Regions from separate parts of the Arthrobacter sp. CDRTa11 genome, predicted to be linked through region 3. Evidence: riboswitches for the same ligand, from Rfam matches in the RefSeq annotation. Region 3 holds a riboswitch; each other region holds the start of a gene.
What was found. Region 3 has a riboswitch for cyclic di-AMP ahead of F8G81_RS04690 (C40 family peptidase). Riboswitches for the same ligand answer to the same signal wherever they lie in the genome.

Region 1: another riboswitch for cyclic di-AMP. It lies ahead of F8G81_RS14020 (hypothetical protein); the one in region 3 lies ahead of F8G81_RS04690 (C40 family peptidase).
Region 2: another riboswitch for cyclic di-AMP. It lies ahead of F8G81_RS13995 (C40 family peptidase); the one in region 3 lies ahead of F8G81_RS04690 (C40 family peptidase).

What each region holds. Positions count from the first base shown of each region.
Region 1 covers NZ_CP044532.1:3,118,198-3,125,975, forward strand. The annotation lists gene F8G81_RS14010 (protein adenylyltransferase SelO) at 1-516, opposite strand, end outside; gene F8G81_RS14015 (acyltransferase family protein) at 716-1,831, shown strand; cyclic di-AMP (ydaO/yuaA leader) riboswitch at 1,932-2,115, shown strand; gene F8G81_RS14020 (hypothetical protein) at 2,118-3,479, shown strand; gene F8G81_RS14025 (NUDIX hydrolase) at 3,724-4,461, opposite strand; gene F8G81_RS14030 (SPFH domain-containing protein) at 4,563-5,642, shown strand; partial or broken gene F8G81_RS14035 (hypothetical protein) at 5,652-6,547, shown strand; gene F8G81_RS14040 (HNH endonuclease) at 6,603-7,778, shown strand, end outside.
Region 2 covers NZ_CP044532.1:3,109,540-3,117,317, reverse strand. The annotation lists gene F8G81_RS14010 (protein adenylyltransferase SelO) at 1-68, shown strand, start outside; gene F8G81_RS14005 (YybH family protein) at 126-599, opposite strand; gene F8G81_RS14000 (dienelactone hydrolase family protein) at 738-1,721, shown strand; gene F8G81_RS13995 (C40 family peptidase) at 2,183-3,004, opposite strand; cyclic di-AMP (ydaO/yuaA leader) riboswitch at 3,008-3,212, opposite strand; gene F8G81_RS13990 (lytic transglycosylase domain-containing protein) at 3,471-4,787, shown strand; gene F8G81_RS13985 (cupin domain-containing protein) at 4,842-5,228, opposite strand; gene F8G81_RS13980 (TraR/DksA family transcriptional regulator) at 5,391-5,753, shown strand; gene F8G81_RS13975 (DNA alkylation repair protein) at 5,750-6,415, shown strand; gene F8G81_RS13970 (DUF1810 domain-containing protein) at 6,408-6,848, shown strand; gene F8G81_RS13965 (glucose 1-dehydrogenase) at 6,858-7,751, opposite strand.
Region 3 covers NZ_CP044532.1:1,003,278-1,011,055, reverse strand. The annotation lists gene F8G81_RS04715 (molybdopterin molybdotransferase MoeA) at 1-216, opposite strand, end outside; gene F8G81_RS04710 (DUF6457 domain-containing protein) at 213-506, opposite strand; gene mobA (molybdenum cofactor guanylyltransferase) at 552-1,157, opposite strand; gene F8G81_RS04700 (HNH endonuclease) at 1,221-1,721, opposite strand; gene F8G81_RS04695 (NlpC/P60 family protein) at 1,956-2,702, opposite strand; gene F8G81_RS04690 (C40 family peptidase) at 2,870-3,535, opposite strand; cyclic di-AMP (ydaO/yuaA leader) riboswitch at 3,606-3,767, opposite strand; gene F8G81_RS04685 (M23 family metallopeptidase) at 3,911-4,732, opposite strand; cyclic di-AMP (ydaO/yuaA leader) riboswitch at 4,743-4,986, opposite strand; gene F8G81_RS04680 (metal-dependent transcriptional regulator) at 5,130-5,825, opposite strand; gene serC (phosphoserine transaminase) at 6,229-7,359, shown strand; gene F8G81_RS04670 (DUF3027 domain-containing protein) at 7,554-7,778, opposite strand, start outside.

The DNA.
Region 1 (7,778 bases), 2.1 Mb from region 3:
CGGCAGCACGGTTTCGCGCTGGACCGGCCGGCCCGTTGCCACCACGGCGAGGGATCTGGTGGTGGGGATGCCCAGTGCGTGCATCGCTTCACTCACGATGTACTCACGCAGCATGGGCCCGACGACGGCGAGGCCGTCACCGCCGCGTGCGAACGGTGTGCGCCCGGAGCCTTTGAGGTGGAGGTCGCGGAGCCGGCCGTCCGCGTGCGCCACTTCACCGAGCAGAAGGGCCCGCCCGTCACCCAGACGCGGGGCGTACCAGCCGAACTGATGGCCTGCATAGGCCTGCGCCACCGGTGTGGCACCCGCAGGGACACGGTTTCCGATCAGCAGCAGAAGCCCTTCCGGGGTTTCCAGGAAGGCCGGATCGAGGCCCAACTCTGTTGCGAGCTGCCCGTTTAGGACAAGAAGGCGCGGGTCAGGAGCCTCCTCGGCCCGCCAGGGAATGGCCATTTCAGCGAACTCTCGGGCGAAGCGACCGTCAAGGACAACGGTGGATTCAGCTGCGGCAGTCATCTCTTAAGGATAGCGGCGATGCCCTGACCGTCAGGTTTCGTCCAGAAAAGTCCGAGAGACTGGAAGACGGCGCACGCTCGCCACAATCACATTCACGTCAGACAAGGGTTGGTTTTGCCTTGATTGAGCTGAACCTGGAACCGCCCGTGCAGAGGCTCCCGGAGGATATGTGACCTTACTTATCGATAGACCCGCGGCAGTGGCTGCTCCGCGAACCACGGTGCTGCCCCGGCTCGATGGCCTGGACGTTCTTCGCGGTGCCGCGGTTGGTGCCGTACTTTTGGGGCATTCCTGGCCCGGAATATTCCAGGGTGCCGGCATCGTCGGCGTCATTGTCTTCTTCGTCTTGAGCGGTTACCTGATCACCGGCGTGCTGCTTAAGGACGTGGAAAGGCATCGCAGGATCCGGTACGGACGCTTTTACGCCCACCGTGCCTTCCGGCTGCTCCCTGCGCTGGTGGCCTTCCTTGGTGTGTACGCCGTCGTTGAGTTGACTGCAGACGTGCTCGGGGACAGGTCAAAGGGAATCATCGGCTACACCCTGCTGGCAGGTTTCGGTTACCTGAAGGACCTGCCGTTGCCCTTCGATGTCAGCATGGCCATCGGACCGCTCTGGACCCTGGCGGTGGAAGAACAGTTCTACTTGATTTGGCCGGCGCTGCTGCTCTTCGCGATGCGGCGGCACCGCCAGGGAAGATTGCTGGGCTGGTCTGCCGCCGTCGTCCTTTCGCTGATGACGGCGAGCGTGCTGGCGATGCTCATCCTCGCCCCGCAGCTTCACTCCTTGGTTTATGCCCTGCCCACGACGTGGGGCCTCGGGCTGATCGTGGGGTCCGGCGTGCGGATGTACCGTGTCCATATTTTCGGCTGGTTCAAAGGCCACCGTCTCCGGCAGGCAGCGCTGCTGACCTCCGTATTTGTCCTGGCCACCCTGGTTTTCGTCCCCAAGGCCAACGAGTCGCCGGCCTTCTTCTTCCTTGGCGGGCCGCTGGCCATGGCCGCCGCCGCCGTCCTGGTGGTGCTGGCCGCGTCGCGAACTAAGATGATGCCGGCGTGGACCCGCGCCTTGCAGGCCCTGGGCACAATTTCGTACTCGGCGTACCTCTGGAACTACATCGTCATTCTCTGGCTCAACGGAGGCTCGACGGCGGATCTGCCGCCACTCGTGGCTGTGGCGGCGATCCTGCTGACCCTCCTGGTGGCGTTTATCAGCTGGCACACCGTGGAGAGGCTGGGACGGATGGCTCGTGCCCGCTTTGACAGGTACTACGAGGAGCGATGGAACACTTGGCAGGCCGCTGAAATGCGGGGATGAGCAAGGTGACGCACCGACCCGGATTTCCTTGTTACCTAAACGTGACTTTAGGGGGCTGTTCCTGTACGGTTTTGGGGTGGCCCATCTAGATCGGGCCGCGTCCGGGCTGACGCCGAGCTCTGCCACATCCCGGACTCCCGACACATTAAGGCAGAGACGGGGGACCCACAGTCTTCGGGCCGCTGCCCAGCGGCCCTTGGGGTGAAGCCGTCACGTTTAACGTGCCGGCCGGTTGACCTCTTCCGAACCCGACAGCTAACTCCGCAGGCGTTGAGAGGCAACCATCATGTCCCGTTCGCTGGATCAGTCGCGCCCTTTTCGGGCCGGGCGACACCGCGCAGACACTGCGCACGCCATCACCACTCCACTCACCCCAACGAGTTCCGAAGCGGAAAAGCCAGACGCCGGGTCTTCCCCCGCGGGACAGGCCTCCGCGGCACTGCGACGAAGCAGGGACAGGCGCCCGGCCTTCGAGGTGCCGCCTGCACCGCAATCAGCGCCCAGGGCGGAGGCAGCATCTCCCGCAACCGAAGCACTTCCCGTCGTAGCGTCCTCGAGTCCCGCTCCGGAAAACGGACTCACAGCCGCACCCGCAGTCCTGGCTACGCCGGCGCCCAGTGCTGCTCCCACAGCGCTCCGGCGCGGGAGGGCGCGACGCGAGGCCGGGAAGCCCGAGGAGGCTGCACGTGGTGCGGCCGCCAACGACGTTCCTGCCCCGACACTAACCCCGCAGAGAGCCGCCGCCTTCAGCTCCGATCCCCAGGCCATCCTGAGGAAAGCAGCTTCGGTTCGGGTCATGGGTCACCGGATGGCAGTCGTTACCGGCGCCCTGGCCGTGGTGCTTGCCGTCGGTACCGCCAGCCAAGCCACCGAACTGCCCTTTTTCGGTAAGGAGGCGTCCGCCCAGGACGCCCCGGCTGGAAAGGACGCAACACGGGCCACGATGGGATCCCGGCCCACATATGTGAACGGCCGCACCGCCCCCACGCCAGGCACCTCCACTCCCCCGGGCACAGCGGGCAGCGGGCCGGCAGAGGCCGTTCCCGGCACCACTGACGTACCCGCGGCCGGCGGTTCACTTGCCTCCTCGCTGCCAACCGTCGCCGACCTTCCCATGCCGGTTGACGCGCCCACCCTGGCCGGAATCGTAGCTGCTTCCCCCGCCGCAGTTCCGCCGTCGACAGGCCCGTCCGTAAACCTTCAGCCTCCTGCCATGGCACCGGCATCGCCTGCCGCGCCGCCGGCAGCGCAGGCCCCGGCGGGCACACCTGCCCCGACGACCGCACCACCTGCGTCACCGGCACCAGCCCCCGCTGTGCCGGCACCCACCACCACACCAGTTCCGGCCACCACCGCTGCACCCGCGCCAATGACCGCATCAGTGGCTCCCTCGCCGACGGCAACAGCTGTGCCGTCCGCAGCCGATGGCGGCACGGCAGAAGAAGCAGTGGACACGCGTTCATATGCCAGCGGCCGCCTTGCGTCGTATGGATGGGGTCCGGAACAGATGAATGCCCTCAACGCCCTCTGGGACACGTCAACCAAGTGGCGGCCCAGCCAGGTGGAGCGAGGCTTGAGCTACATCAAGCAGCGCCATGGTTCCCCGGCCAAAGCCCTGGAGTTCCGCGCCGCCAACAACTGGTACTGAGCAACAGGGGCACCCGGGCAGGCCTCCAAACCAACAGACTGTCCCAATCCACCAGGAATGGCGCACACCTAACTCTCAACAACCTCTCAATCAGAAACAGCCCCCGCGCGCATCATTCGCGAGCGGGGGCTGTTCTCGTTAATTCACGGCTCCTTAGAGCAGTCTCCGCGCCATCCGTCGGGTGGCAGAGCCAGCGGTCGCCAGCCGCCGGTGGTCGCGGCAGCGCCAGCTGACCTGCCGGGCGTCAGTCACGCGGCCGCATGAGGGGCGGGTTGAGGACGGCGCGCGTTGGCTGCCCTGCCGCTGGCCGGGACGGCCCGGCCAGGCGGAAAAGCGCAGCTGGGCGGCCGGCGTCGCCCGTCGTCATGCGCCCGGTTTCCTCCAGAAAACCGGGCGTCCCCGTCGCTTTACGGTGGAAGTTCCTGGGATCGAGCCGACTGCCCCACACCGCCTCATAAACGGCCCTCAGCTGGGCGACGGTAAATTCTTCGCCGCAAAAGACAGCCGCCAACGGTGAGTATTCGAGCTTGGACTTGGCCCGCTCCACGGCGTCAGCGAGGATGCGTTCATGGTCGAAGGCCAGCTTCAGGTCGCCGTCAAGGACGCGGCTGACAGGATACCAAGCGGCATGCTCGGCGTCGCTTCCGGCAGACAGCACCGGGAAGTTCGGAGCAAGCAGTAAGTGAGCCACTGTGAGAACATCCCCCCTAGGGTCACGCCCTTTGGGCCCATAGCTCCCCAGCTGCTCCAAATGCCCGGGGACCTGTTCAACGCCGGTTTCCTCCGCCAGTTCGCGGGCGGCTGCGGTTGGCAGATCCTCACCGGCAAGCACAAAGCCGCCGGGGAGGGCGAGCCGGCCGCGGAAGGGCTCGATGAGCCGGGTAATAAGCAGGACCTTGAGGGTGCCATCGGCCACGGTGAGCGCGACGACGTCGACAGTGACCGGGAAGAGTGCGGGGTCAGAAGGGCGGTGTTCAGGCATGAGCTCATCTTAGGAAGTTATCGTCACCTTGACAATAAATCGCGGTCATGGCTATTCTTTCATTATCGTCAAAGTGACGAGAAAACACCTCAGGAGAAGTCATGGCCCACATCAAGCGCTACCCCTGGATCAACCATTTCCTGGGCAGCCCCACCGGCTACGTTGTACACCTTCAGAAGGGCGCTGTCCGCCACCAGGGAGTTGGGCAGGCTTTCTGGTACCGGCCCGCGAACTCCGTGCTGAGCGAGATTCCCGTTGATGATCAGGAACTGCCCACCCTCTTCCACGCCATTACCCGTGACCACCAGGACGTCAGTATCCAAGCGAACGTGACCTACCGCTTCATCGACCCGGTGGCCGTGTCCAGCCGGCTCGACTTCGGCCTGCAGCCGGCCGGCGCGGGCCCGGCTACCGGGAGGGAACAGGTGGCCACCATCATCGGCCAGCTGTGTCAAAGCCACGCCATCGACCAGATTGCAACCACAACCCTCGCTGAGGCCCTGGCACGTGGGGTGAGCCAACTGCGCACCGTGCTGTCCGAGGCCCTGCGGGCGGACACCCGACTCCTGTCGACTGGTATTGAGATCCTTGGAGTCCAGGTTCTGGCCGTCAGGCCCGAGTCAGACGTCGAAAGGGCCCTTCAGACGCCGGTCCGCGAACAGCTCCAGGCGGAAGCAGACCGCGCCGTCTACGAACGCCGCGCCGTCGCCGTCGAACGTGAGCGAACCATTTCCGAGAACGAGATGGCCAGCCAGATCGAACTGGCCACCCGCCGCGAGCACCTGGTGGCCCAGGAAGGCGCCAATGCCCGGCGTGCGGCAGAGGAAAAGGCCGCGGCCGGACTGATCGACGCGCACGCCTTGGCCGAGCGCCAAGGCATCAGCGCAGATGCGGAAGCAAACCAGATCCGGCTGGTGGGCGATGCAGCCGCGGCCCGAGAGGCCGCCACCATGGAGGTTTACCGGGGTATGGAGCAGGCTACGCTGCTGGCTTTGGCGCTGCGGGAGGCCGCAGGATCGCTGCCCAACATCGGCAACCTCACCATCACTCCGGATTTGCTGAGCGGTGCGCTGGCCGGGCTTTTCCGGGAACCAGCCGGCGGCCCCGCCCCGGTTGCTGCAGGCCCTCTGGCCGCAGGCAGCGCCGGCCTCGCTGGCAACACTGGCACATCCGGCAAGTAGGATCCCGTCATGGCAAAACCGCGTTTAGTCATCGTCCACCGGCGGACCGAGCTCCAGGAACTTCTGGACCGGCACGCCACCCGGGGCCAGGCCGAATTCTTCCTCCGCACCCGGGGCCGCAACCTGCAGGATGTCCAGGAGCGCCACGATCGGATCACCGCAGCCCTGGTTACGGTAAGGGCCGCGATTCCGTCGGAGTGGCGCCAAGCCGAGGTGGAGCGCACGGATCTGAGCCGTTTCCTGCTGACACCGGAGGACATCATCGCGGTGGTGGGTCAGGACGGACTGGTGGCAAACGCGGCGAAGTACCTCAACGGCCAGCCAGTCATCGGCATTGATCCCGAGCCAGGAGCAAATCCCGGCGTCCTGGTCCGGCACACGCTGGCCGCAGCGGCAAAGCTTCTTAACAAAGCTGCCACAGCGGGGCCCGCGCAATGGAACTGTGCCGAACTCGCCACCGTGACAGCAATCCTCGACGACGGGCAGGAACTCTCCGCCCTAAACGAGGTCTTCATCGGGCACGCCTCCCACCAGTCAGCCCGGTACCAACTCACCACCCATCACGGCCAGACGGAACGGCAGTCCTCGTCCGGGCTGATTGTCTCCACCGGCACAGGCGCCACCGGATGGTGTGCATCCATCGCCGTCGAGCGTGGAGGACGCGCTCTGCCGGCTCCCACGGACCCCCGGCTCGCTTGGTTCGTCCGCGAGGCCTGGCCCTCCCCCATCAGCGGCACGTCGCTGACCGAGGGTGTGCTGCAGGCCGGCGAAGCACTCCGGATTACCGTGGCGTCCGATCAGCTTGTGGTGTTGGCGACGGCATGGAGGATGACCGCCTCAGCGCTTCGTGGGGGCAGGAAATCACAGTCCGCTTAGGCGAAAGGCCGCTACGGCTGGTGGCTTAGGGCATGAGCGCCGGCGGCACCCATTAATGTCAGTGGTCGATGGAAGACTTTGGCTATGGAAGGTGCTCGGCAAACCGAACCGCATGAGGCGGCTACGCAACGTGACGTGGACCCTTGGCATGAGGCCGTGCGTGTCCTGATTTCTGCCGCGAAAAGCAACCGGCGCTCTTCTGACAGCGCCGGGCTGATCCACAGGATCCGCGGGCTTGAGGACTTAAAAGCGGCCATCAGCGGTGAGCAAGCCCGGCTTGCGGTTACCTTTGATGGCCTCGAACGCCAAAAGCAGGCCGAACAGGGAATCCCGGCTCAGGAACAAGGGCAGGGCGTCGGCGCCCAGATTGCCCTTGCCAGGCGCGAGTCCCCTGCGCGCGGAGGCCGCCTGCTGGGCCTTGCCAAAGCCCTTGTCACTGAGATGCCGCACACCCTGGCCGCGCTGGACAGTGGCCAGCTGAACGAATGGCGTGCCACGTTGCTGGTGAAGGAGACGGCATGCCTGAGCGCTGAAGACCGCTGCGCAGTGGATGAGGAACTCAGCGCAGATCAGGGAACCTTCACTGGCGCCGGAGACCGTGCCATCATCGCAGCGGCACGTGCAGCTGCTTACCGCAGGGATCCCCGCTCCATGACCGAACGGGCCAGCCATGCTGCCTCGGAGCGGTGCGTCAGTCTGCGCCCGGCGCCGGACACCATGACTTACCTGACCGCGCTGCTGCCTGTCGCCGAAGGCGTAGCGGTGCACGCAGCACTCAGCCGGCATGCCGACACCGCCCGTTCTGCCGGTGAGACTCGTTCCCGCGGGCAGCTGATGGCCGATGCCCTCGTGGAACGCGTCACCGGTACTCCTGGGGGCGTCTCCGGCGTGGAGATCCAGCTCGTTATGACGGACCGCACTCTTTTCCAGGGGGACAGCGAGCCAGCCCGCCTGGCGGGCTATGGCGTGGTCCCGGCGGGTTGGGCCCGGCAAACCATCAAGCTCGGAGGACGTGGGTCCGCTGGGAAAACCGGAACCGACGGGACTGGTGGCGCTGACCCTGCTGTCACCGCTGGCTCCGCTGACTCTTCGCCTGACTCCTTCAAGGTCTGGCTTCGCAGGCTCTATACCGCTCCGGCCTCGGGCGAGCTGTTGGCCATGGACTCCAAGGCCCGGCTCTTCCCGGCAGGTCTGCGGCGCTTCCTGACTGCCCGTGATGATGCCTGCCGCACGCCCTACTGTGACGCGCCCATCCGCCAT
Region 2 (7,778 bases), 2.1 Mb from region 3:
GCCTGGAGCGCTATGCTGCCGGCGCGCCGGAAGACTTCGGCCCGTACCGGACTTTCTGCGGCACCTGACCCCCTGCGGCACCTCACCCTGCGGAATCTGAACTCCGTGGAATCTGAACAGGGCAGCTATCCGGCAGTGTCCGGCGTCGTGTCTGCACCCTTGAGGCGGCCCAGTTGGGTGCGCGTGAGTTCAACATCGCCTTCCGGCAACGCATCCCCGTGGCGAAGCACGATCTTCCACTTGCCGTCCTCGCGCCGGAAGATTGTTGTTACCCGCAGGGTGTAGGGAAGTGGATTCGCCCCTGCCACCGATGCTGTGGTGTGCTCGATGCCCACGACATACGCCAGGTCCCCGCTGACCTCGGCGGCAGTAACTTCGTAGTCGAATGCGGTGCAGTTTGAAAAGCGGCCCGCCAGGACCTCGAAGAAGGGGATCACCTCGTCCGCACCGGTAACCGTCCTGGCAGCACCGAAAAGAGTCACGGGATCGGTGCGGGACCAAAGGGCCGTGCGGGGTCCGGCATCGCCGTTGTGCAGGGCTGTGTCGGCCGCCGTCAGAGCGGGCATAACCTCCGCCAGGAATGCATCTGCATCGTCCATGGCAATCCCTTCGTTGTGGCTTACGCCTTCATTTTGGAGAGGCGCCGGCCTGGCCGCAAGGGTCTGGGGAAACTTGGTACCCTTGCCCCGCGGCTGAGTTCGGAGGAGGATATTCGGCACGATCGAGGAAGGCCCGTCATGATTGAACTTGGCAAGTTTGAGAAGTATCTGATCGAGGAATTCTTCGACGATTACCGCGCCGGGGCCATGACGCAACGCACGTTCACGCGGCGGGTGGCGTTTATTACTGGAAGCATGGCAACGGCGTCCGCGGCGATGCTGCTGGTCGGCTGCACACCGGACGAGGTGCCGGGCAGCAACGACCCCATGCCGAGTCCCGAGGGGACCAGCGCAGCAACCGGTACCGGGTCAGCTGCTGCCGCGGACGGTGCAGTACCCGGGGCGAAGAGCCCGCTGTCCGTGCCGGAGGGAGTGCCAGGATTAACGACGGCGACTGTCCGGTTCTCCTCCGGCGGTACCGAAATCAGTGCTTATCTTGCCCGGCCGGAGTCGGGTGCAGCCGGACCGGCAGTGCTCATCTGCCATGAAAACCGCGGGCTCGTGCCGCATATCCAGGACGTGGCACGCCGTTTTGCGCTGGAGGGCTATGCGGCCTTGGCGCCTGATCTGCTGAGCCGCGAGGGAGGGACCGCCAGCCTGAACGCGGATGCCGTTCCCGGTGCGCTGACGCGGGCCGGGGCGCAACGGCACCTCGCAGACTTCGCTTCGGCTTTTAGCTACCTGCAGTCCCAGGACTTCGTGGATCCTGGGCGGATCGCCATGAACGGTTACTGCTTTGGCGGCGGGATCACCTGGCAGGCGGCAACGGAATTCCCCGGGCTAAAGGCCACCGCAGCCTTTTATGGACCTGCTCCCGATCTGGACAAGGTGTCCGCGATCAGGGCCGCGGTCTTTGGTGTGTACGCCGAACGTGATCAACGGATCACCGGTGCCATGCCGGCTCTTAGGGACGCGCTGGAATCCCATAACATCCGCCACCAGCTGACCGTCTATCCCGGCGTCGACCATGCGTTCCACAACGATACGGGGAACCGCTACGAGCAGGCCCAGGCTTCGGCTGCCTGGGGCGACACACTGGCTTGGTTCCGCCAGCACGTCTGACGCGTGCCGAGCCCAATGTGGCCGGGACAGACGTTGCAGGGCGGGCTACGGTTCGTGCCCGCACACCCGCCCCGGACAGTGGCCCATCAGCCGACAGGGTGTCCGTGGTCGCAGGTTGATTCCCCTTCCCGGACCTCATGCCCCTGGATGCACGTCACTGCCGGCGGCAAGGGAGAGTCGTGGGATATGAAAAACAGGCTGCTCGGCCCGTGGCTCACACCCGCGTCCTCCCGCTGAAGCCAGGAGCGGTGCCCGTGCTTCTGCTTCCCGGGGTTTTCCTCGCTCTTTTGGTGATGCCCAAACGGATTCCTGATCACGATAACCGCTTGCCTTCCACTGTGCCTCCGCTGCGACGATGCAGCGATGAACCGGTGCATCTATTTTAGGCTTCGCCGCCAGTACGTGCTCAGACAAAAACGGCGGGCGGGAAGATATCCCGCCCGCCGCCTTGCCTTGCAGGATTACGCGACTCGGACGAACGAAGCGCCGGAGAGCCAGCTGAGGGAGTGAACCTCGGTCTTGTAACCGTCCACGCCGCCGCTGACGACCTGGCCGTTGCCGGCGAAGACGCCTACGTGGCCGGCAGTGATGACCAGGTCACCGGGTGCGGGGGTGCCCACAACGCTGCCGTACTGGAAGAACTGACCCGGGGCCAGGTCGCCCACACTCTTACCAACGGAGCGCAGTGCCTTCTCCACCATGGCGGTGCAGTCCTGGGTCACGCCCAGCTGGGAGTAGGCGGAAGCCAGGATGGCCGCGCCCTTGGAGCCGGAAACAGCCAGGGGAGCGGGTGCCGGTGCCGAAGCTGCCGCAACGCGGACGGCGGGGGCGGGTGCCGGGGCAGGTGCCGGTGCGGGCGCAGCCGTTCCGGCGCCGGGGATCTTGATCTGGTTGCCCGGGTAGATGATGGTTGCCATGGACATGCCGTTAGCCGAGAAGACCGAGTTAAGGCTTACTCCGTAACGGGCGGAAATTGCACCAAGGGTGTTGCCGGAAACGACTGTGTGGACCGTGGCTGCAGCTGCTGCCGGGGCTGCAGCTGCAGGGGCCGGTGCTGCGGCCTGTGCTTGGACCTGAACATTGGCAGTGCCGTTATCTGGCGCGTGGGTTCCGGCCTGGGCAGGTGCCCCGATACCGAACAGGAGGCCCGATGCGGCAGCAACAACCATGCCGGACCTTCCAATGTTCATGGCATTTGACTTGGCAGTGGCTGACAAGCCTTCGAGGGCAATTGATCGGCTGGGGGTCGCGCGATGACGGGCGGTGGTGGAGTTTTTTGACACGGTGATTCGCCTCTCCCATGCCTGCGAGGTGAGCTGTCGGGTTCGGGTCGGAGACACCCGGCCGGAAACGCGCCCGTGCGGGACGGAGCGTTACCGACTTAACCCCAAGGCCTCTTCTGAGAAGGCCGTGGAAGCGTGGTTCCCCCGTCCCTGCCAGTTGGAAAGCGACTGGATCCCGGTCAGCGGCAGGGTTCGGCATACTGATGGGAATGTCCCGGCTGAAACCGGGGCACCGAAAGAGGTTACCTTCTGCTCCGGGGTATTGTCACGTTACGGTAACAAGTAGTAACTCTTCGGCGCGTTGGCTTGGCTTTACCGTTACGAACTGCTTGTCGCAACGGTGACCATGGAGAAGCACGGAATGCTGGATGGCAGCTCAACAAAGCCAGGGCCACGTCACGCCTTCGTAAAGATGTTGAAAGCTATGACGTTCCGCACACTCGATTGCCCGGTAGGCTGACAAACTATGTCCCGGTTTGGTGTGAAGGTGAAGCGTCGCGCTGTTGCCGGCGTGCTGGCATTTGCCCTGGTGAGCTCACTTTCACTGCTGCCTGCCCATGCCGACGACCACCTTCCGCCGGACGGATATCCCTCTTGGCAGGACGTGCAGAATGCCAAGCAGAGCGAAGCCGGCAAGGCTGCCGAGATAGCTAGGATCGATGACCTGCTGGGCGGTTTGCAAAGCCAGGCAGAAGCCCTGGGTGCTGCAGCCGTCACCTCAGCCGCCGATTACGCTGTAGCCGAGGCTGCGCTTTCGGCAGCCACGTCACGGATGGATGTCCTGACGACACAAACTGATCAGGCAAACGCCCAACTCGGCCAGTACAAGAAGGAAATCGGAGCCCTGGCCGTACAGTCCTACAAGACCGGCGGAACCAACATGGGCTTCTTCGTGGCCCTGGACGCGCTGCAGACCAACAGCATCCACGGCCTCAACATCGTTCAGATCGTGGGCGATAAGACGGCCGCCCTCGTGAACAAAACAGCAGCGGCAGAGAAGGCATCGCGCGCCCTGTCCGAGCAGCAGCAGGCAGCCAAAGCCGAGCGTGAACGGTTGGCGGACGAGGCCAAGGCCAAGCTGGCAGCGGCGCAGGCAGCCCAGCAGGCGATGACCGCGCAAATTGCTGAACACCAACAGCACAGCCAGGAACTGACGGCGCAGTTGGCCTCCCTCAAAGGAACAACAGCGGCGGTGGAAGGCGAATACCGGCAGGGCCAGGCAGCGCTTGCCGCCTATGAGGCAGCCCAGGCGGCAAAACGTGCCGCGGCGGAGGAGCAGGCGCGCCGCCAGGCCGAGGACGCGGCAAAAGCCGCAGCCCGCGCTGCCGCCCAGCGTCCTGCTAATCCGGGACTCCCTCCTGCCGGTCCAGCGGCCCCCGCGCCCGCCGCGCCGGCCCCGGCCCCGGCGCCGCCGCCAAGCCAGACGCCGGCCCCGCCGCCCGTCGTCGTGCCTTCCGTTCCGGGCGGCGCCGTCAACGATCCGGCCGGGGCCAAAAGCTATGCCTCCTCCAGGCTGCCGGCCTATGGCTGGGGCCAGGACCAGTTCCAGTGCCTCGAGCGGTTGTGGACGAAGGAATCCAACTGGCTGACCACGGCCACCAACCCGTATTCGGGTGCCTACGGCATTGCCCAGGCGTTGCCGCCCGGAAAGTATGCCACTGCCGGGAGCGACTGGCTCACGAACTACAGGACCCAGGTGGAGTGGGGGCTGAACTATATTGCAGACCGGTATGGTTCACCGTGCGGCGCCTGGAACCATTCGGTGGCTTACAACTGGTACTGAGCCGCTGGCTGGAGTTGCCCGTTGGCTGGATTGTCCCGTTGGTTAAAGCGGCCGCTAGGCGGAGTCCACGGGCGCCTTGGCAAATTCGGCGGCGCTCATAAATTCAACTGCAACAAAGTCCTGGTTGCCTTCAACCCAGGAATCGTGGCCGGGTGGAATGGTGTACGAGTCACCGGCACTGATGTTGATGCGGTTGCCGTCTGTTGTTTCGACCACAAGGTCCCCGGAAACGCAAAAACCCACATGGCTGTTCTGGCAGGATTCCGTGTGAACAACGGGCTTGATGCACTCAGACCAACGCCACCCCGGCTGGAACGTGAAACGTCCCAGCGTATAGTCTCCGACCGTTACAACGTCCACTTCTGTCTTGTCCGGACGCCTTTTTTCATCGGGTGAATTGTGGGATTTAACTTCCAGTTGCGTGACCACATTGGCAGGCATTGCATTCCCTCTTTCAACTGTTTTTCGGCGCTTACGCTGCTAGCTTGCTCCGCCTTTTATCCGGTTGTCGATAGCTAATTAATGTGCCACTTTCTGGCCCGGGAAACTAGAAGCCCGGGGCGCGAAAAACGCATCCGAAACAACCGCGCTAGGCTTTTTCCCATGGCTGATTTTGAACGGTTTCGGATCCTGCTGGAGGAAGAGCGGCAGCGCAAACTGGCGCTGCTTCCGGCCCTCCGGGCGGACATCAGTTCAGCCAACGCAGCCCGGCAGGACTCCAATGTGGATGACGAACATGACCCGGAAGGCGCCACTATCGCCTTTGAACTTTCCCAGGCTTCGGCCCTGCTGAAACAGAGCAGCGCCGGGCTCGCCGAGATCGAAGCGGCCCTGGAAAGGATTGCCCACGGCAGTTACGGAACTTGTGCCGTATGCGGAAAACCGATTGCAGAGGGCCGGCTCGAGGCACGTCCCTGGACTGCTGTGTGTATCGCCCACGCGAGCGGCAAGCGGACGGCGGAATGAGCGATCCAGCCGACTTCATCGACGCGGCCCTGCAGCGTGAGGGTTCCTGGCGGCGGGCGGAGGAGGCCAAGGCGCGATGGGGCAGCGCTGTGCAGTTCTACGGCTCATCCGTCGGCGCTGTCCGGGGGACTGTGCGCGACGCCCTTAGGCGCTATCCGGATCTTCAGCACGATGACGTCACTGCCCTGAGCTCGGAACTTTGGGCGGTCCCGGTGTTCGAACGCCGTCTGGCGGCCGTGGTCCTGCTGCAAACCAAGGTCCGGCTGTTGAGGAATTCCGACCTGACCAGGATCGAAGGCTTCATCCGGTCCGCTCGGCTGGAGGCTTTGGTGGACCCACTGGCCGTGGACGTTGTGGGGCCGCTGCTTGCCAACCTGGCGCCGGGTGAACCGGTCCGCGGCCAGGCTGTCGTGGACCGCTGGGTCCATGACCCGGACGCCTGGCTCCGCCGCGCCGCCCTTCTTGTGCCGCTGCAGGCGCTCAGGTCCGGAAGTGGTGACTGGGATGCCTTCGTCCGCCTTGCTGGGCGGATGCTGGAGCAGGGCGCCGGGCGGGCGGACGGTGAAGTGATCCAGGACGCTATATCCTTCGTAGTGTCCGAGATGGCAAAAAGGAGGCCCGACCTCCGGCTCAACTCACCCCCGGGAGGGCACCATGGCTGACGCGTTCAATCTGGAACGGTTCGTCGCCGCGCAGGACAGCGGCGGAACCTACGAGCAGGCCCTGTCCGAGCTGCAACTCGGCAAGAAGACCGGGCACTGGATGTGGTTCATCTTTCCGCAGCTCGCAGGCCTTGGCAATAGCGAGATGTCGCAGCGGTACGCCATCGGCTCGCTGGAAGAAGCCCGGGCCTATCTTGAGCACAGCGTGCTGGGCCCACGGCTGCTGGAGTGCGCCCAGGCCCTCACAGACTTTGCAGACAGGACGGCCGAGGAAATCCTCGGCGCCATCGACGCGCGGAAACTCCATTCCTCCATGACGCTGTTCCTGCGCGCAGCCCCGGGGGAGACGGTGTTCAAGGCGGTGCTGGCGCAATTCTTCGACGGCCTGCCTGACGAAGCCACCGATTCGCTGCTCCGCTCGGACGAAGAGTAAACGTGTGCCTTACGGCGTCGGATTGCCGCCGTTGACGTTCAACGTTTCTCCGATCACAAAGCTGGATTCGGGAGATGCCAAGAATACATATGCCGGCGCCAGCTCGGCCGGTTGACCGGCGCGGCCCAGGGGAGTGGACTGCCCGAACTCCGGCAGGGCTTCCTTCGGCTGGCCGCTGCTGACCTGCAGCGGCGTCCAGATAGGCCCCGGGGCCACGGCATTCACGCGGATGCCCTTGGGAGCCAGTTGCTGGGCAAGGCCCTTGGTGAAGTTGTTGATGCTGGCCTTGGTGGTGGCGTAGTCCACCAGTGTGGGCGACGGGTTGTACGCCTGGATTGACGTGGTGTTGATGATGGTTGAACCGGCCGGCATGTGCGGGATGGCTGCCTTGCTGAGCCAGAACATGGCATAAACGTTGGTCTTCAGCGTGTGGTCAAACTGCTCGTCGGTGATCTGGGTGAGGTCCTCCTGGGCCACCTGCTTTCCCGCATTGTTGACCAGGATGTCTATGCTGCCCAGGACGGCGACGGCGGTGTCCACCAAATCACGGCAAGCGGCGGGATCCTTGAGGTCACCCGGGACTTTAATCGCTTTGCGGCCTGCCGCTTCAACCAGGGCGGCGATGCGTGATGCGTCAGTCTCCTCCTGGGGCAAATAGGACAGAACGACGTCGGCCCCTTCCCGGGCGAACGCGATGGCCGCCGCAGCCCCGATCCCCGAGTCAGCGCCCGTGACGATCGCCTTGCGGCCATCGAGGCGTCCGGTACCGCGGTAGGTTTCCTCGCCCAGATCCGCCTTTGGCTGCAGTTCGGCGTCCAGGCCGGGCTCTGGCTGGTGCTGTTCCGGCGGGGAGATCTTTTCATACGCCGTTACTGGATTTCGGAAGGTGTACTGGTCCGTCATGGTGGTCCTCCTGAGGGGTATGTATGG
Region 3 (7,778 bases):
GGCAGGAATGGGTGTGGCACATTCAAAGGCAGCCGTCCGGGCTTCCTGCCAGGTGTGGGCAAGATGGCCGGATTCTGCATGCGGTGCTTCAGGGGCCTGAGGCGTTTCGGGGGCCTGAAGGGAGTCCTGGTTTTGGGTGGTCTGCTGCGTTTCCCGAGCTTCGGGGACGCCAGGCTTTTCCGGATCCCCAGGTTCTTCGCCGGGTCCGGCAGTCATTCGGCCGGAGTCCCGGCGGCTTCAGCGTCGTAGTCCTTGGCCAGGGCCCGTGCCACATCCATCGCCGCTGCCATGGAGGCCGAATCGGTGGCCTGCCCTGAGCCGGAGGCAAGTCCGGCAGCGAAGCCGGCAATGAAGGTTGTCAGGGGTGCGGCAGGCCGGACTACTGAGTGGGCCGCCACGCCGGCGAGCGAAAGGATCGCATTGACGTCCATCTGGACGTCCTCAAGCTCATAGGCCTGGAGCAGGGACCTGCACCATTCCTCCAGCGTTTCATCCTGGCTCTTCACTGTCTGCCTCCAATTCCATTGCGGCCGCTCTGGTCCGGAACCTGGTCACGGTTCCTGGCCGGCCACTCCAAGTGCGGCGGCATCGTCCCAGGTATCCACATCGTCTGTGGACCCTGCCGGGACGGTGACAAGCTGCACGTCCAGACTAGCAAGTAGTGCCATCACCGAACCGTTGATTAAGGCACCACGGGAGGCGAGATCTTGAACCGAGCGTTGTAGCGCGGCTGTGCTATAAAACCCCAGGAGCGGCTGCCGGCGGCCATCCTGGTCAACTGCCATCACCCCTTCGGCCCCGTCGCGAATTCCGTCTCGAAGGGCTTGGACAGCAGTCCCGGCCCTGGGCATGTCGCATGCCAGCACCAGCGTGAATGGCTTGAGCGCTCCGGCGTACGCCAGCGCCGCCAACCCGGCCGCTACTGCGGCAGCAGGCCCCGCGAACGGCGGATCCTCCCTGCACGTCAACACCTCGGCCGGCAAGGCACCGTCCTCTGGCCCCACTACCGCCACGCCGGCAGCGCCCCGGGCAGCGTCAAGTGACAGCTGAAGGAGGGTTGCGCCCCGGTACGTCATCCATTGTTTGGGCTGGCCGCCCAGCCTTGAGGAGCGTCCGCCGGCAAGAATGACGGCGTCAAATTCCACGTCTGAATCCACACTGCCAGCCTAGCGGTGCGATATCAGGCAGGCATCACGCAGGGTGACATCAGGCAGCCTGCGTCAGGCTGCGCGTTCCGGCAGCAGGAACGGGTCCCAGGCCGGAGTGGGCTTCTCCAGCTCCTTGATCTGCCAGATGGTGCCATGTGGAGGCTCAGGCGTGAACCTCAGTTTCCAGCCCATTTCCCCCGGAGTGTGGTCTCCCTTGAGGTTGTTGCAGCGAAGGCAGGCAGCTACCAGGTTTTCCCAGGAATCCGCGCCTCCGCGCGATTTGGGGTGAACATGGTCGATGGTGTGGGCTGCCTTGCCGCAGTAGGCGCAGCGGTGTCCGTCCCGACGCAAAACACCGCGGCGGCTGACCGCGGTGTTCTGGTTGTATCGGGGGCGGATGTAGCGGTTCAGGAGGATCACGGACGGGCGGCCCAATATCTCCTGCGGCCCCACCACGGGATCCTCGCCTTCGGCTACCACGCTTGCCTTGCCCGTGAGCACAAGCACCAGCGCCCGGCGGAAGGTGATCACCGCCAGCGGTTCATATCCAGCATTCAGAACGAGAGTGCGCATGCACTTACCTCTTCACGGCCGCACCCGTCAGGGGCACGAGGGCCGGCTGCCCCCGGCATATCCGGGCTATGGATCGACACCACAAGAGTAAACAAAGAAACCCCTGATCAGCTAATCCAGGGGTGATCGAAGGTGTGTGTCGGGGTAGCCCAGGTCCTGAAACGAAGCGTCCGCCGAACAACACAAAGGACCCCCGCCGTCAGGCAGGGGTCCTTCGAAGAGCTGCGGGCCGTCTTAGGGGATGCGGATAAAGACGGGGCCGGAACCAACGTTGGCGCTGAACACAACGGTCTGGTTGCCGTTGTAGCCACCGTGTACGGCCTGGCCGTTGCCGGCGTAAACAGCCACGTGGGCAACGCCCGCGCCGCCGTCGGCGTAGTAGATCAGGTCGCCGGGCTGGGCCTCGGCAGCACTGACGGTGCGGCCCAGGGAGAGGTATCCGGCGGGCCAGTCGTGGAAGTTGATGCCTACCGCTGCAAGCGAGTTGGTCACCAGCATGGTGCAGTCCTGGTTGACGCCCAGCTGTGCATAAGCGGCGGACAGGATGGCCTGGCCCTTGCTGCTCGCGGCAACGGGACCGGCAGGAACGGCTGCTGCAACCTTGACAGAGGCCACGGGCTTGGCGGCGGGAGCTTCCTGAACCTCAACCACGGGCTCAGGAGCCTCGACGACGGGAGCCGGTGTGGTGGTGACCGCGGGCTTCTCGTAGGAGATGGAGATGGTGGAAGCCGCCGAAATGGTTGCCGGAGCTGCAGCTTCGACACCGAGAGCGGAAGTGGAAGCAGATTCACGCTGAACGTTGGTGTCAGCAGCGTTGGCCGCGATACCACTGGTCAGAACAAGGCCGGAGGCAGCAGCGATGACTGCGGCCTGGCGGCCCACGCCGCCGGCGTTGTCGCCGACAGCCTTGGCAATGACAGCCAGCGAGTTGGTCTTGACAACCTCGGCGCGGTGCCGTGCAACAGTTGCACGTGTAGTCATTATTTCTCTCTTTCGTTTTCCTCAGGACCACATGGGCAACCGAAGGGCTTTGGACGCGCCGGCATCTTGGGGGTACGCCGGCACGCCCCGAACGGGGATTCAGCGAAAAGTGTTTCCGGGGAGGAATCGTTCTTCCGGAACCCGTGGGAGCAGTTCCGGAGGCGGAACTAGCTCATGGTGTAGTACGATCCGCCGCCTGTGGAGGCGACAGAGTGCAGCAGCGTTCCCTGTGAGGGGTTCAAGGCGCTGATCATCATGCCGTTGCCAACGTAAATGCCTACGTGGGCGCCGCCATTCTGCATGACAAGGTCACCGGGAGACGGTGTGGAGGTGGGCTTCATCGCGGTCCAGGCGTTGACACGCGGAATGCTGATGCCTGCCTGGGCGTAAACCCACTGGGTGAAACCGGAGCAGTCCCAGCCGTTGGGGGTTGTGCCGCCCCAGACGTAGGGGCTGCCGATTCCGGTGTAGGCAATTGCAGCCAGACCCGACGCCGCAGCAGAGGAGACAGTGTCCGTCAGCTTGGAGGCGGTGGTAGCCGTTGCTCCGGATGCCCGCGTGGCCGTCTCAGTAGACTGCGGACGCACGGTTTCGATCTTCGGAGCAGCCGTGGTCTTGACCACGGGACGCTCGAAGGACACCGTAGCGGTGGGTGCAGCCGTAACGGCAAGTGCAGGCTGCGCGGAACCAGACTCCGTGGAAGCGGAGATGCCCGCGGTGGTGTCGGCGGCGTTGGCCGGAAGCCCCATGCTCAGGATCAGGCCTGATGCGGCTGCAATGACAGCAGCCTGGCGACCTACGGTCCCGGCATTTGCACTAACAGCCTTGGACACGGAGTCCAATGGGTTGGTACGAACCGTTTGCGCACGGTGGCGCGCAGAATTATGGCGTGAAGACACGAAGGTAGCCTCTCCCAATGCCTGCGAGGTGAGCTGTCGGATTCGGATGGGAGTCACCCGGCCGCGCTGCTTCCTGGGAAGCTTTGCGACTTAACCCCAAGGCCTTCATAAATCGAAGACCAAAATTGGTTCCCCCGCCCCTGCCAGACGATGTCATGCGAACGGACCTTGAGCGGTGGCAGAGCTAGGCAATCCACTCAAGAGCGTCAACTTCGGAAAAGTTGACGCGCTTTAGACGTTACAACAGTTTAGAGCGAATGTCACATTCAGGTCACGGCATGTCACAGCGATTTGAGAGTTTTCCATCACTTAAAGCCATCCGGTGGGATCGACGACTTCTCCGTTGACCTGCACCTCAAAGTGAAGGTGGCAGCCGGTAGAAGCCCCGGTGGTGCCGCTGAGCGCCACAACTTCGCCCCTGGTGACGGTTTGGCCCACGTGGACGTTGAACGAGGAGAGGTGGTTGTACGTGGTCTCCAGGCCGTTGCCATGGTCCACCACAACACGGTTGCCGCCGCCGTAGGGATGCCAGCCGGCAAAGGTCACGGTGCCGCTCGCGGCTGCCAGGACCGACGTTCCGCACTGGGCCACATAATCCTGGCCGCGGTGGAAGTCGCCGGAACCACCGGTAATGGGACTGACGCGGTAACCGAACGGAGAGGCGGTCACGAGTGAAGCCAGCGGTGCACCCAGGCTGCCGGCGGATGCGGCGCGGGTGATTGAACCCGCAGACTGCGCGCTCAGCAGCTGCTTGAGCTTGCCATCCGGATCGCCCTGCGTCACCACGGAGGAGCGGCTGAAGTCGATCTGCGCACCCGCCTCTGCGGAAATTTCAGGTTGCGGCAAGACTGAGGCGGCTGAGGTTGCAGTCTGGCCGACAGCAGGGGTGGCCATGACGGGGCCGGTTGCGGGAACCGTGACCGTGAGGACCAGGCCGGTGGCGGCGAGGGCAATCCCGGCCTTCTGCCCTACGCCGCTGGCCGCGGCAAAATCGCTGATTTGCTGGAACGGACCACGCCGGCGGCGCGCATCACGTTGGGGGTCGCGTGGTCTGTTCGCGGCAAGAACCTCGGCAACCCGGGGCGCCGAAGGCGGGCCGGCGGCGCGACGGCGGCCCCTGGAATTTTGCATGGTCAAGAACGGTTCCTCTCTGGGTAGCCTGCGAAGTTAGCTGTCGGATTCGGGTCAGAGAGTTCAAAGACCCGGTCCGCCGTAAGCAAGCTTCGGCACAGAGATATCCCGTAGGATCCTTCGCTGGAAGAGGCTTGCCGCTGACGGACTTCACCCCAAGGCAGCCTTTCGGCTGCCGGTTGTGGTTCCTCCGCCTCTGCCAGTTAAGTGACTCGTGCACCTGATCCGCTGGCAGAGCTCGGCTCCAGATCAGGTAACGCTTTAGTATCAACGCTTGGGGATCAACTATAGGCGATTAAAGCCCGTGTAACAATTCCGTTATCTTTTATGTGCTCGCTCACAACAAGGCAACGGGGCCCCGCCGCGGGCCCCGGATTTGTCCCTCGATTAGGCTAAATCAGCCGACAGAAACAAAGACGTGGGCCGCTACTTCCGGCGGCAACTCCAGCGCCCCCTCTATCCCGGGCACGCGGACGGAAATGTACTCCCCGACGCGCTCAAGGGAGACGGAGGCTCCCGGCCGAATCCCGCCCTCGTCGAGTTGAACCAGCAACTCTGGCTCCACCTGGATTGGCTCGGCAAGGCGGCTGACAGTCACCTGGGAGCCCTGGCCGTAACCCTTCATCGCGTCCAGGAGATTAATCACACCGTCTGCGATCCCACTGGGCTCTGCACCACCAAGGGCCGCCAGACCGGGGATGGGGTTGCCATAAGGGGATTCAGTGGGGTGGTCCAGCATTTCATAGATGCGCCGCTCCACCCGTTCGCTCATCACGTGTTCCCAGCGGCAGGCCTCGTCATGGACATATGCCCAATCCAGGCCAATCACATCAGCAAGGAGCCGTTCCGCGAGCCGGTGCTTGCGCATGACTTCGATGGCGCGCTTGCGGCCGATTGTCGTGAGTTCCAGGTGACGATCTCCGGAGACCACCACCAGGCCGTCCCGCTCCATCCGCCCAATGGTCTGGGACACCGTGGGGCCGGAGTGGCGCAGCCGTTCAGCGATGCGGGCCCGAAGAGCGACAATGTTCTCTTCCTCAAGCTCCAAAATGGTCCGAAGATACATCTCCGTAGTATCGATCAGATCCGTCATCCAGCTCAGCTCCCTCGAGCGCAGTACCTTGGGCAATCCCATCCGTATCGCCCACCCACAGCGACGTAGTCCGTTGAAAAGCTTAGCCTATTTTGAGTTTGTCCGGATAATTTCGCCACCCCCTGTCAGGGTCAATTTCGCGTCAGTTCTCAGGGCGGGTATTCTCCTGGCGCCCTCCGCAAGTGCTGCCCTGGAGCTTGCGCATCATGTCTCCCGCACTCCCCTGCCACCTTTCACCGGAGGTCGCAGGGCAGGTCTCAATGACCGGACTATGACGGTCCGGTTCCCGCCGCATCTGGCTGTCAGGCAGAATAAGGGAGGTCCATAATTGCAGTCACTGCTGACTGCCCGCCACCCCACCGTCCCGGACGTGAAGTGCGTCCACGCCGAAATTGGAGCCCCTGTGAGCGAAACCAGCATCACTATTCCCGCCGACCTCCTGCCAAAGGACGGACGGTTCGGTGCCGGACCTTCAAAAGTCAGGCCGGAACAAATCGAGGCGCTTTCCGCTGCATCCACCACGATTCTTGGTACGTCGCACCGTCAGGCCCCGGTCAAGAACCTGGTGGGCTCTGTCCGTGAGGGCCTGAACCAATTCTTCCGCGCCCCCGAGGGGTATGAGGTTGTCCTGGGCGTGGGTGGCTCCACGGCCTTCTGGGATGTTGCCAGCTTTGGCCTGGTGGAGAACAAGGCCCAGCACCTCTCGTTTGGCGAATTCGGCTCCAAGTTCGCGTCCGCCACCAACAAGGCGCCGTTCCTTGAGGCCTCCACCATCATCACGTCAGAGCCCGGCACGCGCCCTGAGGCAACGGCGGAGGCCGGCGTGGATGTCTACGCCTGGCCGCAGAACGAAACGTCTACTGGCGTTGTGGCGCCGGTGAAGCGGGTCGCAGGTGCGGACGACGGCGCCCTTGTGCTGGTGGATGCAACATCAGCAGCGGGCGGACTCGACGTAGACGTGGCCGAGACGGACGTGTACTACTTCGCACCCCAGAAGAACTTCGCTTCCGACGGCGGCTTGTGGCTGGGCCTCTTCTCCCCCGCCGCGCTGGAACGCGCCGCCCGCATCAAAGCCAGCGGCCGCTGGATCCCGGACTTCCTGGACCTGCAGACCGCTGTAGACAACTCGCGCCTCAACCAGACGTACAACACGCCGTCGCTTTCCACCCTCGTGACCCTGGACGCGCAGGTCCGCTGGCTCAACGACAACGGAGGGCTCGACTTCGCCTCCAAGCGGACCGCCGATTCCGCCGGCCGCATTTACACGTGGGCAGAGGCTTCCGACTTCGCTTCCCCGTATGTGGCCAAGGCCGACGAACGCTCCAACGTTATTGCCACCATCGACTTTGACGAGTCAGTGGACGCGGCAGCGGTGGCCAAGGTACTGCGCGCGAACGGCGTCGTGGACACGGAGCCGTACCGGAAACTGGGACGCAACCAGCTCAGGATCGCCACCTTTGTGGCGATCGAGCCCGCCGACGTATCGGCGCTGCTAGCCTGCATCGACCACGTGGTGGCTGAACTCCGCAAGTAGCGATTCCCGCCTGAAGGTCCTGTCAGTGCTCGACGGCGTCGCCCGGGTTTTCCCCGGCCGGCGCCGTTTTGCTGTTTGAGGGACAGTGATGCAGCGCGCCGCAGCTCCGCTGCGGCCCTCACCTGCCGCCCTGCTGAAGCTCACGCCGTGAAGCCGACTGGATCTTTCCCAGACCCAGGGGCAGTGCCAAGGGCCTAGTGGGCCCCTCCGGCCGGGCTCTCATCGGCGTCGTCCTGATCGGCGTCGTGATCGCCGACCTGATAAGCGTCGTCCTGATCGGCGTCGTCCTGGTGCGTGTCGTCGGGACTCGGAGAATCCTGATCGGCGTCGCCGCCCTGGTCGGCGTCGTCCTGATCCACATCCTCGAGATCGTCCACTGGTGCCTCTGTCGCAGGCACGGCTTGCCCGGCGGCTTCTGC